DNA from 3 places in the Rhizobium rosettiformans genome. Region 3 is predicted to be linked to each of the others. Evidence: predicted binding sites of a transcription regulator. Region 3 holds the regulator's gene; each other region holds the start of a gene.
What was found. The regulator HrcA, encoded in region 3, represses chaperone genes, less so after heat shock. The targets are predictions, from matches to a motif close to GTTAGCACTCNCNNNNNGNGAGTGCTAAC.

Region 1 (3,606 bases), on a different replicon from region 3:
CCGCTCCATTGTCAGATAATTCGAGCAGAAAATGCCGATGTTTGCGAGCAGAGGCGCTTATGTTGGCAAGCCGCTACAAATAACCATTATCCTTCAGGAACTGGTCGATTGCGGCCTTGACGATCACCGTCATTTTTAAGTCGTTTTCAGAGGCTGCGCGCTCCAAGCGTTTCTTGGTGTCGTAATCAAGAGGGCAATTGACGAAGTGCTTGCTCTCGCGCGCCTTGTTCTGCTTGAGCTCCTGCAGTCGTATTCTGGACGCCTCACGCTCCAACGACTTGTTCGTCGCTCTCTCCCGGCGAGTCTCCGGTGAGGGCAAAATCAAACTTGATCTTGGGGGCACCTGAACGGCTGGTACCTGAGCGGGAGCTTCTTCGACAGCGACCTGGTCCGGTTGATGGCTGGCGACCGCGTTTTCTGCTTCGTTGTCTATAGCCGGCTGCGACATTGGATTGGGTACATTCCCCCGGGACCGTCGCGGTGCAACGGGAAAATCAGATATGCTGGAAGTCCCTTTAGCCATCTTACGACCTCTTCTGCTCGTTCGGCAGGAAACGTTCAATTTCTTGCATCAAGGTCATGACCTCGCTCCGGGCCTTTTTGACTGAGTCGCTCAGCTCCAGCATTTGTAGCGTCCCATATCCAAGTCTGATGTCGCGGTATGGGTTTCGCTCATAAAGCTCAGTGTCCAAGAGGTATGAATCATATCCCTGTTCCTGCAAGTTTGCGATGAAGGGGCGTATCAGGCGGTAGGCTTCCAGTGAACGTCCCGGGAGAGTAATCCGGGTTCTGAAGTTGAGATGTGGAATGTTTCGCCCGGTACGATCGCAGGTGTCAGCCACGTCCATTGCTGCCTGGCCGGCAGCAAGAATCTCGTCTTGGTTTGGCTGGATCGGGGTCATAACGATGTCCGAGCCGGCGATGATCGTGTCTCGCAGCACGGTGTCTTGACCGGGCGAGTCGATCAGCACGACGTCAAACCCATGCGTTTCGTTCTCCAGAATATGCTGAAGTGATGCGTTGGTTACTGCCGTGCGAAGCTCAATGCCGTCTGGCCTGTTGTCTTTCGCCTCGGAACGGGACCACCACTCATTCAGGTTTTGTCGGCCATCGGCATCGACCAAGAGCACTTGCTTACCATGAAGCGCATATTCTCCAGCGACTAGGATTACGGCGGTTGTCTTGCCCGCTCCACCCTTGCCGCTTACCAGCGATATGCAGATTGCCATTGCACGATCCTCTCAAGACTAATGGTTCCCCCGCCCCCCTAGCGATCCGACGTGGGTTCAATCGGCACATCAGTATCGTCGTTAAGATCTTCACATCGAAGCAAACCTACCATGTGAACACACGCAGGTTAAGATCAAAACATGCGTGTGAACGCACGTCTCGGAACATCTCTAAAACCACACGAGTTAGTCGTGTGGTTTTTACAAGTGTTTGGGTCGAGTGGTGAACCCCGGAGCCGCGTGAGGCCTCACTTGGCGCTCGCACGGAAGGCGCAAGGGCGAACAGCGAAGCGTCCCTTTCGCCTGAGTACGAGGGACAGACAAAGGCCTTCAGAAGCGGTTTTGGCGGTGAACCCTGGTGAGCGTTCCAACGGAAAGAGTGCGAAGCGAAGTGGAGCCAGTCGAGAGGTGGAATTTGGTTCAAATTGGGGGATAGTGCTTTAAGTTTGGATTGGCAGGATACGTAAAAATGTTTTACATTTTGCATTGCGATCGTGGGACAAGCCCACGATGATGGTCGCAAGGCTCCGGGAAGGCTTAATTGATTGATGAGTGAAGACACGATCGAAGTTCCGACAGCCAAGCAACGCAAGGGGCGTCTCATCAACGTCCGCGTCAGCGATGCAGAGCATTCGGCTATCGAAGAAGCGGCCAAGTCGGCTGGTATGAGTGTCTCTGCTTTTTTCCGTTCGCTGCTCCTCGAAGGTGCTGGCGTTCGACCTATTCTGACTGCGGAAGACAGGTTGATCATGGCCGCATTGCTCGAAGACATGCGGATGATCGGCATCAATTTGAATCAGGTCGCCCGCTCCCTGAATGCAGGAAAGGGTGTCCATCCCTCAGAGCTGGACATCAACCTTGGCAACGTCCAGCGGATTCAGGCGGCCGTAATGAGTGAGCTGCGGACACTTTCGCGCCGTGCCGGGCATGAGCGCCGAGGCGAGGTGTAGGCCGTGGAGTTCTTTTTCGGCACTTTCACAAGCGAATGGGAGCAAAGGCGCGCGGCGCTATTGCACGAAATGACGCTCGGCGGCCGTGGGAGCGCTGTCGAGGAAGAGCTTGAGAAGAGACTGAAGAATCTGCAGCACCAGGTTGGGATGTCTAAAGGCGGGTCGGGATCTAGGGGAGGGGTGAGGACTTCGGCATTCAACGTGTCATCGCCTGCGAGGACGATGGCTGCCGGTTCGGGTGCTATGCGATCAATGGACGTTCGGCTTGCGAGCGTTGCCAAAGGGAGCCAGCCCGCCGTGGTCAAACTGGCTTCCTACGGTGGTGGCGCCCGCGTCGGCTCGATGCTCAACTATGTTTCCAGAGGGGGGGAGCTGAAGGTTGAGAACGAGAACGGCGAGACGTTGCGTGGCCGTGAGGAGCTGGCGCGTCTCCGTGGCGATTGGGATCACCTTTTCCAAAACAGGACCGAGAGCCGCGATATCGGCGCGTTTAGCGTCGAGGTGAGCGTTTCCGGCGGCTCGAACCCACATGAGAAGGTGCGGGACATTCTCAGCAGTGGCTTTGGTGATCGACGCTACGCTTACTTTGTCGAAACCCGAAACAATGGATCGCTGAAGGTCGAGGGCTATGTCGTGCTGCGCAGCGGGCAGGGCGAGCGGCTGACGGCTGACGCCGAGGCGGCCGCCATCGTTCAGGAGCGTTTCAACGCCAGCGCCGTTGCGAAAGAGGCCCCTGCGGCTTTCTCGTTCACAGGCTATGGCAACGGCGTGGAATATGGCGCTGCCAAGTTGCGAGACCTGATCGCGCAGCGGAACGACGTTCGAGACGATCAGGGACGTTCGGTTGCCGATGACAAGGCTGCGGGCGGCCTGGTGCAAAAGGAATGGCGGGATGAGCTGCACAGCCGCAAGAGCCGTGACGTGATGCACGTGATCATGTCGGCGCGTGCCGGCACGGATGCTGTCGCGTTCGAAGGAGCTGTTCGCGACTTCCTGGCTGAGCAGTTTGCGGGCCATCGGTACGTATTCGCTATGCACGATCCGGAGAACGATCCGAAAGAAGCAGGGGAGGGGGGCAAGCGGCCGCATGTTCATGCCCATGCCATCGTTACCATGCGTTCGGAAGCGGGCGACCGGATCGAGACGACTCCGGCCACCTTCCGGCAATGGCGTGAGGTCATGGCCGAGAAGGCGCGTGACCACGGCATTAATATGGAAATGACCGATCGGCGCGAGTTCGCTACGCCGCCAGCCTTCACGCGAAATCAGGTTCGCGCCGTCAGGCATGACGGTCGAACCGAGCATGTAGGCACCAGCGATCCGGCACAGGCGCGATATGACGCAAAGCGAGCTGGTCGACGCGTGGTGGCGACGAGCCAGAGGAGCCGCCAGTACATCCTAAAAGCGCAGGAGACTTGGCAGAAGAT
Region 2 (3,606 bases), 600 kb from region 3:
CCGGTCGAGGAAAAGCTTAAGGCGGGCCTCGTCGGTCACATTGTTCGTCGCGTAGTCGGCAGCGTGAATGCCACCAGAGATGTAGAGGAGATCGAGGCCTGCATCCACCGCACCCTTGACGTCGGTCGGCATGCCGTCGCCGATGGCAAGCACGCGGGACTTGTCGAACTCGCCGCGGGCTTCGCGGGCAGCCGCCAGCGTCGCTTCATAAATCGGGCTGTGCGGCTTGCCGGCAATGCGGGTCTCGCCACCGAGTGCGGTGTAGAAAGCAGCGACTGCGCCAGCGCAAGGGATGATGCGGTGCCCACGCTCGACCACGAGATCCGGGTTGGCGCAGATGAACGGCACCTTGCGGGCGACGAAGGCGGTCAGCATGTCGCGGTAATCTTCGGGCGTCTCGACTTCGTCGTCGAAGAAACCGGTGCAAACGACGCAATCGGCTTCGTCTGCCGAGACAACCGTCACGTCGAGCCCGTCGAAGAGCGGCATGTCACGCTCGGGGCCAAGCAGGAACACCTTCTTCGGGCCGGCAGCGATCAGTGTGCGGGTGACGTCACCCGAGGTGACGATGCGGTCGTAAGCCGTGTCGGGAACGCCGATGGCGCGCAATTGCGGAATGACGCCGATGGCCGGACGCGGCGAATTGGTGATCAGCACCACCGTCAGGCCCTTTTCGCGGGCTGCCGTCAGCGCTTCACCGGCGAGCGGAAAGGCATCGATGCCATTGTGCAGCACGCCCCAGACATCGCAGAGGATGACATCATAGGAGCCGGTCACGTCGCCGAGGGTGGAAATGCTGCGGGTCATCGTCTGTCCTGACTGGTCAAAGTGTGACCGGTGACATGGCAAAGGACGGGCGGCAAGGCAAGGGGCAAGAGCGCCGGAGATCGAAATTGCTCCGGCTGCTCGCAGCGCTTCAGAGCAGGAAACGCGCCGCGAGACCAAGCGCGCCGGCAACCAGAAGCGTCTTGCCGATGCCAAGGTGGAAGCGGAAGATCATGACTGCGGAGAGCACGGCGATGACCAGTGCCTGCCAGTCAAGCGATGACCAGGTGGGATGCGGCAGGGAGAGGGTGAGCGGGCCGAGCCTGGCGAGTACGACCGGCTCGACCTCCGTGAAGATCACGTGCAGCGCGAACCACACGGCCAGGTTCAGAATGACGCCGACCACAGCGGCGGTGATGGCGGAGAGGGCTGCGCTGAGGAGCCGGTTACCACGCAGCCGCTCGATATAGGGAGCGCCGGCGAAGATCCAGATGAAACTTGGGATGAAGGTGGCCCAAGCCGCGATCAGGCCACCGAGGAGACCGCCGACGAGCGGGTCAAGCGTGCCGCTTTCCCGGAAGCCGGCGAGGAAACCGACATAGGAGAGCACGAGAACCAGCGGTCCCGGCGTCGTTTCGGCCAGCGCCAGACCATCGAGCATTTCGCCGGGTTTCAGCCAGGCATAGTGATCGACGGCGACCTGCGCGACATAGGCGAGCACGGCATAGGCGCCGCCGAAGGTGACGAGCGCCATCTTCGAGAAGAAGCTCTGGATTTCGGGAAGTGCCGTTTCCGCCAGCAGTAGCCACAGAAGTGGCAGGGGTGCCAGCCAGACGGCGACCCAGAACAGCAGCGTTGCGATCTGGCCGAGAAGCGGTGGTCTTGCCCGCACTTCTTCGGTGATCTCGACGGCGGCCGAGGTGGTGCCTCGGGCGTGAACGAGGCCCGCCAGGGCTGCCGCAAGGACGACTAGCGGAAACGGCAGAGAAAAGAGAAAAAGCGCGATGAAGGCGGCCGCCGCGAGGCCGCGATGGAAACCGCTCTTCAAGGCCCGTTTGCCGATCCGGACCACAGCTTCCACGACAATCGCGAGAACCGCCGCCTTAAGGCCGAAGAACAGGCCCGTGACCAGGCTCGCCTCCTGATAGACCGCATAGAGGCCAGACAAAACAAGAATGACGGCCAGACCCGGAGCGACGAAGAGCAGACCCGCGGCGATGCCGCCGCGTACGCCGTGCAACAGCCAGCCGATATAGGTCGCAAGCTGCTGGGCTTCGGGCCCCGGAAGCAGCATGCAATAATTCAGGGCATGCAGATAACGGTCCTCGTCGATCCAGCGCTTTTCCTCGACGCAGATCTTGTGCATCAGCGCAATCTGCGCCGCTGGACCACCAAAGGACATGAGGCCGATGCGGGCGAAGGCCGAGACCAACTCGGGAAATGCAGGCGAAACCTGGGGCTGCAGGGAAACTTCACTTGCGTGGATGTCGGTGGAATTCGCCGGCATTCACCAGTCCTTTTTTCACGCGCTCGCTTGACTCGGCCGAGCGCTGTTCTTATCTCAACCTCGCTGGCACTCACCAAGGGCGAGTGCTAACAGTATCGATGCGGACCCGCTCTGCGGTCCGCGAATGTCATTTGATCGAGGGATTAGACAATGGCAAGCACAACTTTCCGTCCGCTTCATGACCGCGTTGTAGTCAAGCGCGTTGAGTCTGAAGAAAAGACCAAGGGCGGCATCATCATTCCCGACACCGCCAAGGAAAAGCCGGCCGAAGGCGAAGTCATCGCTGTTGGCCCGGGCGCCCGCGACGAAAGCGGCAAGCAGGTTGCTCTCGACGTCAAGGTCGGCGATCGCGTCCTGTTCGGCAAGTGGTCCGGCACCGAGGTCAAGCTCGATGGCGTCGACCTGCTGATCATGAAGGAAGCCGACATCATGGGCGTCATCGGCTGATTTCAGCGCGATCACCCCTCTTCATATTTAACCAAGTCAACAATGGGCTAGACGCCCGGGAGTTTGAACATGGCTGCTAAAGAAATCAAGTTTGGCCGCACCGCGCGCGAAAAGATGCTGCATGGCGTCGACATCCTCGCAGACGCCGTGAAGGTAACGCTCGGCCCGAAGGGTCGCAACGTCATCATCGACAAGTCCTTCGGTGCTCCGCGCATCACCAAGGACGGTGTATCGGTTGCCAAGGAAATCGAACTCGAAGACAAGTTCGAAAACATGGGCGCCCAGATGGTCCGCGAAGTTGCTTCGAAGACCAACGACATCGCTGGCGACGGCACCACCACGGCTACCGTTCTTGCCCAGGCCATCGTTCGCGAAGGCAACAAGGCCGTTGCTGCCGGCATGAACCCGATGGACCTGAAGCGCGGTATCGACCTCGCTGTTGCAGAAGTCGTCAAGGACCTGCAGGCCAAGGCAAAGAAGATCTCGACTTCGGAAGAAGTAGCTCAGGTCGGCACGATCTCGGCAAACGGCGACACCCAGGTTGGCCGCGATATCGCTGAAGCCATGCAGAAGGTTGGCAACGAAGGTGTTATCACCGTCGAAGAAGCCAAGACCGCTGAAACCGAACTCGAAGTCGTCGAAGGCATGCAGTTCGACCGCGGCTACCTGTCGCCCTACTTCGTGACCAACCCGGAAAAGATGGTCGCCGATCTCGACGACGCGTACATCCTGCTGCACGAAAAGAAGCTCTCGAACCTTCAGGCCATGCTGCCGGTTCTCGAAGCCGTCGTTCAGACCGGCAAGCCGCTCGTCATCATCGCTGAAGACGTCGAAGGCGAAGCTCTTGCTACGCTCGTCGTCAACAAGCTGCGTGGCGGCCTGAAGAT
Region 3 (3,606 bases):
AGTTCGTCGATGCCGTTGCGCGCCAGACCAAGCAGCGTCAGGAACTCGTCCTGGCTGAACGGCTTGCCTTCGGCCGTGCCCTGGATCTCGACGATGCCGCCGGAGCCGGTCATCACGAAGTTGGCGTCCGTTTCGGCAGCCGAGTCTTCCAGATAGTCGAGGTCGATCACAGGCTGGCTTGCGAAGATGCCGCATGAAACGGCCGCGATATGATCCTTGAGGACCTTCTCGACCTTGATCATGCTGCGGGCTTCCATCCACTTCAGGCAGTCATGCAGGGCTATGAAGGCGCCGGTGATTGCCGCCGTGCGCGTGCCGCCATCCGCCTGGATAACGTCGCAGTCGATCGAGATCTGGCGTTCGCCGAGGGCCTCCAGATCGACGATTGCCCGGAGCGACCGCCCGATGAGGCGCTGGATTTCCTGCGTACGACCGCTTTGCTTGCCCGAGGCGGCCTCGCGCTTCATGCGGTCGCCGGTGGCACGCGGCAGCATGCCGTATTCCGCCGTCACCCAGCCTTTGCCGGAATTGCGCAGCCACGGCGGGGTCTTTTCTTCCAGGCTCGCCGTGCACAGCACATGCGTGTCGCCGAACTTCACCAGGCAGGAGCCTTCTGCATGCTTGGAAAAGTTGCGCTCGAACGAAACCTTGCGCATTTGATCGGTTTTTCTGCCGGATGGCCGCATTGCAATCTCCTGGGTTGTCAGTTGCCTTCTAAGGATCGAGCAGCGTATTTGCAAAGAAAAACCATGCCGCAGCGCAGAGAGCCTCGTGCGTGGTGAAATACCCCTTGGTCATCTTGGAAGCAGTGATTATATTTCCAGCATGAAACTTCTGAGATCATGTTCGCTCCGATAATGGCATCACCGAAGACGACCGTCGCAGACGTTTCCGCATCCCTGGACGATCGCTCCCGGGAGGTCTTTCGCCGTATCGTCGAGACCTATCTCGACAGCGGTGATCCGCTCGGTTCGCGCAATCTTTCACGCCTGCTGCCCATGTCGCTGTCGCCGGCCTCTGTGCGCAACGTCATGAGCGATCTCGAAGAACTCGGCCTCATCTATGCGCCGCATATCAGCGCCGGGCGCCTGCCCACGCAGGCCGGCCTGCGCTTCTTCGTCGACGCCTTCATGCAGATCGGCGATCTTTCCGAAGGCGAGCGGGACGAAATCGAACGTCAGATCAGGCCTTCCAGCGCCGATCAGCCGATGGAAGCCATGCTGACCGAGGCAAGCCGCATGCTGTCCGGCCTGTCGCGCGGCGCCGGCCTCGTCATCTCGGCGAAGAACGACCCGGTGCTCAAGCATGTCGAATTCATCCGGCTCGAACCGACCAAGGCACTCGCTGTCCTCGTCGGAGAGCATAATCAGGTCGAGAATCGCATCATCGAACTGCCGGCAGGTGTCACCGCCTCGCAGTTGACCGAAGCGGCCAATTTCCTGAACGCCAACCTGACCGGCCAGACTCTGCGCGAACTGCGTGGCCAGATCGAAAACCTGAAGGCCCAGGTGGCGACAGAGCTCGACACCCTGTCACAGGATCTAGTCGAACGTGGCATCGCCGTGTGGTCGGGCGAAGTGGCGGAAAAACAGCCGGCCCGCCTGATCGTCCGCGGTCGCGCCAATCTGCTCGAAGGTCTCGCCGGCTCCGAGGACATCGATCGCCTGCGCCTGCTCTTCGACGATCTAGAGCGGAAGGAAAGCTTGATCGAAATCCTTGATCTGGCCGAAAGCGGCCCGGGGGTCCGGATCTTCATCGGATCGGAAAACAAGCTTTTCTCGCTTTCCGGTTCCTCGTTGATCGTAGCACCCTATCGTGATGGCGAAGACCGTATCGTCGGCGCCGTCGGCGTGATCGGTCCGACCCGCCTCAACTATTCGCGCATCGTGCCGATGGTCGATTACACCGCACAGCTGATGGCGAGGCTCTCGCGCGGCGCGCGGTAAGCCAATTTCCCCACAAACCCTTGATTTTTTCTCGTCAAACCCTGATATCGGGCACGCATTCGAAAGCTTTGAGCTTCGAAAACGAGACATCATCCGGAGAACGTCATGACCGAAGAAACCAACAAGAACGGACCTGACGCGGCAGCTACCGAGGCAGAAGCAACCGCGACCAGCGAAGAAGGGCAGGTTGCGAACGAAAGCGAGGCCGGGTCCGCGCAGGAGATTGATCCGATCGACGCATTGAAGGCAGAAAATGCCGATCTGCGCGACCGCTTCCTGCGTCTGGCGGCTGAAATGGACAATCTGCGCCGCCGCACCGACCGCGAAATCAAGGATGCCAAGTCCTATGCGGTGACCGGCTTTGCCCGCGACATGCTGTCCGTATCCGACAACCTGCGCCGCGCGATCGAGACGTTGCCGGAAGAGGCCCGCGCTGCCGCTGACGCGACCCTCACCGCTCTGATTGAGGGCGTTGAAATGACCGAGCGCGGCATGCTGGCAACGCTCGAGCGCCATGGCGTGCGCAAGATCGAGGCTGAAGGTCAGAAGTTCGATCCGAACTTCCATCAGGCGATGTTCGAGGTGCCGAATCCGAACGTGCCCAACAACACGGTCGTCCAGGTCGTTCAGGCCGGTTACGCCATCGGCGAGCGTGTGTTGCGTCCGGCCATGGTCGGCGTTGCCAAGGGCGGCCCGAAGTCGGAAGCCGCAGCCGAGGATACCGCCAAGGCGTGAGCAGACGTGATCTCGCGTGAATGAAAAAAAGCGCCCCATTCGGGCGCTTTTTTGCTGTCTTGACTTGAAGGCAGTCGCTCAGGCGGCGTTGGACGCCTGTTCCTCGTTGAGGAAGGTGTAAATGGCGGAGGCCGATTCAGTCGCCCTGAGCTTTGCCACCAGGTCCTGGTCGCGCAACACGCGCGCAATACGTGACAGGGCCTTGAGATGATCTGCACCCGCACCTTCGGGCGCGAGCAGCAGGAAGACCAGATCGACCGGCTGATCGTCGAGCGCTTCGAAATCGACCGGCGTTTCCAGCCTTGCGAAGACGCCCGTGATCTTGCTGATCTTGTTCAGCTTTCCATGCGGGATGGCGATGCCGTTTCCCACGCCCGTCGAGCCCAGGCGCTCGCGCTGCAGGATCACGTCGAAGATTTCCCGTTCCGGAATGTCGGTAAGCTTGGAGGCTTTGGCCGCAAGTTCCTGAAGCAGCTGCTTCTTGGAGTTCACCCGGAGAGCCGGTACGACAGCATCCTGCTGCAGCAAATCTGCCAATGCCATATCAATGTCCTTCATGCCTCGGGTCGAAGCTCGGGCGGCCACCTTTCGGCAGCCGCCCAGATCGACCGTCAGCCTTTTATGTTGGCGGAATCGATCCACCCGATATTACCGTCATTGCGACGATAAACGATATTCAATTGTTCACTTCCCGGGTTTCTGAACAGAAGAACCGGGTCGTCGGTCATGTCGAGAGCCATAACTGCGGAAGCGACGGACATGGTCCGAAGTTTCTTGGTGCTCTCGGCAACGATCGTCGGCGCATAGTCCTCGGGAAGTTCCTCGTGATCCTCGTCGACGGAATCCATAACCGTGTAGGCGACCTCGATCGACGGGTTCTGTGCTTCTCCCGCGTGATGATCCTTCAGCTTGCGCTTGTAACGGC

Region 1: D4A92_RS24470 (DUF6290 family protein) is a predicted target of HrcA. The motif match lies at 1,588-1,616, and genes of this name have one in related genera.
Region 2: groES (co-chaperone GroES) is a predicted target of HrcA. The motif match lies at 2,335-2,363, and genes of this name have one in related genera.

What each region holds. Positions count from the first base shown of each region.
Region 1 covers NZ_CP032407.1:125,297-128,902, reverse strand. The annotation lists gene D4A92_RS25195 (hypothetical protein) at 74-448, opposite strand; gene D4A92_RS24475 (ParA family protein) at 525-1,229, opposite strand; gene D4A92_RS24470 (DUF6290 family protein) at 1,778-2,179, shown strand; gene D4A92_RS24465 (relaxase/mobilization nuclease domain-containing protein) at 2,183-3,606, shown strand, end outside.
Region 2 covers NZ_CP032405.1:2,393,067-2,396,672, reverse strand. The annotation lists gene D4A92_RS11495 (TIGR01459 family HAD-type hydrolase) at 1-807, opposite strand, end outside; gene chrA (chromate efflux transporter) at 917-2,272, opposite strand; gene groES (co-chaperone GroES) at 2,423-2,719, shown strand; gene groL (chaperonin GroEL) at 2,789-3,606, shown strand, end outside.
Region 3 covers NZ_CP032405.1:1,789,026-1,792,631, forward strand. The annotation lists gene rph (ribonuclease PH) at 1-686, opposite strand, end outside; gene hrcA (heat-inducible transcriptional repressor HrcA) at 858-1,946, shown strand; gene grpE (nucleotide exchange factor GrpE) at 2,052-2,681, shown strand; gene ptsN (PTS IIA-like nitrogen regulatory protein PtsN) at 2,760-3,224, opposite strand; gene hpf (ribosome hibernation-promoting factor, HPF/YfiA family) at 3,293-3,606, opposite strand, start outside.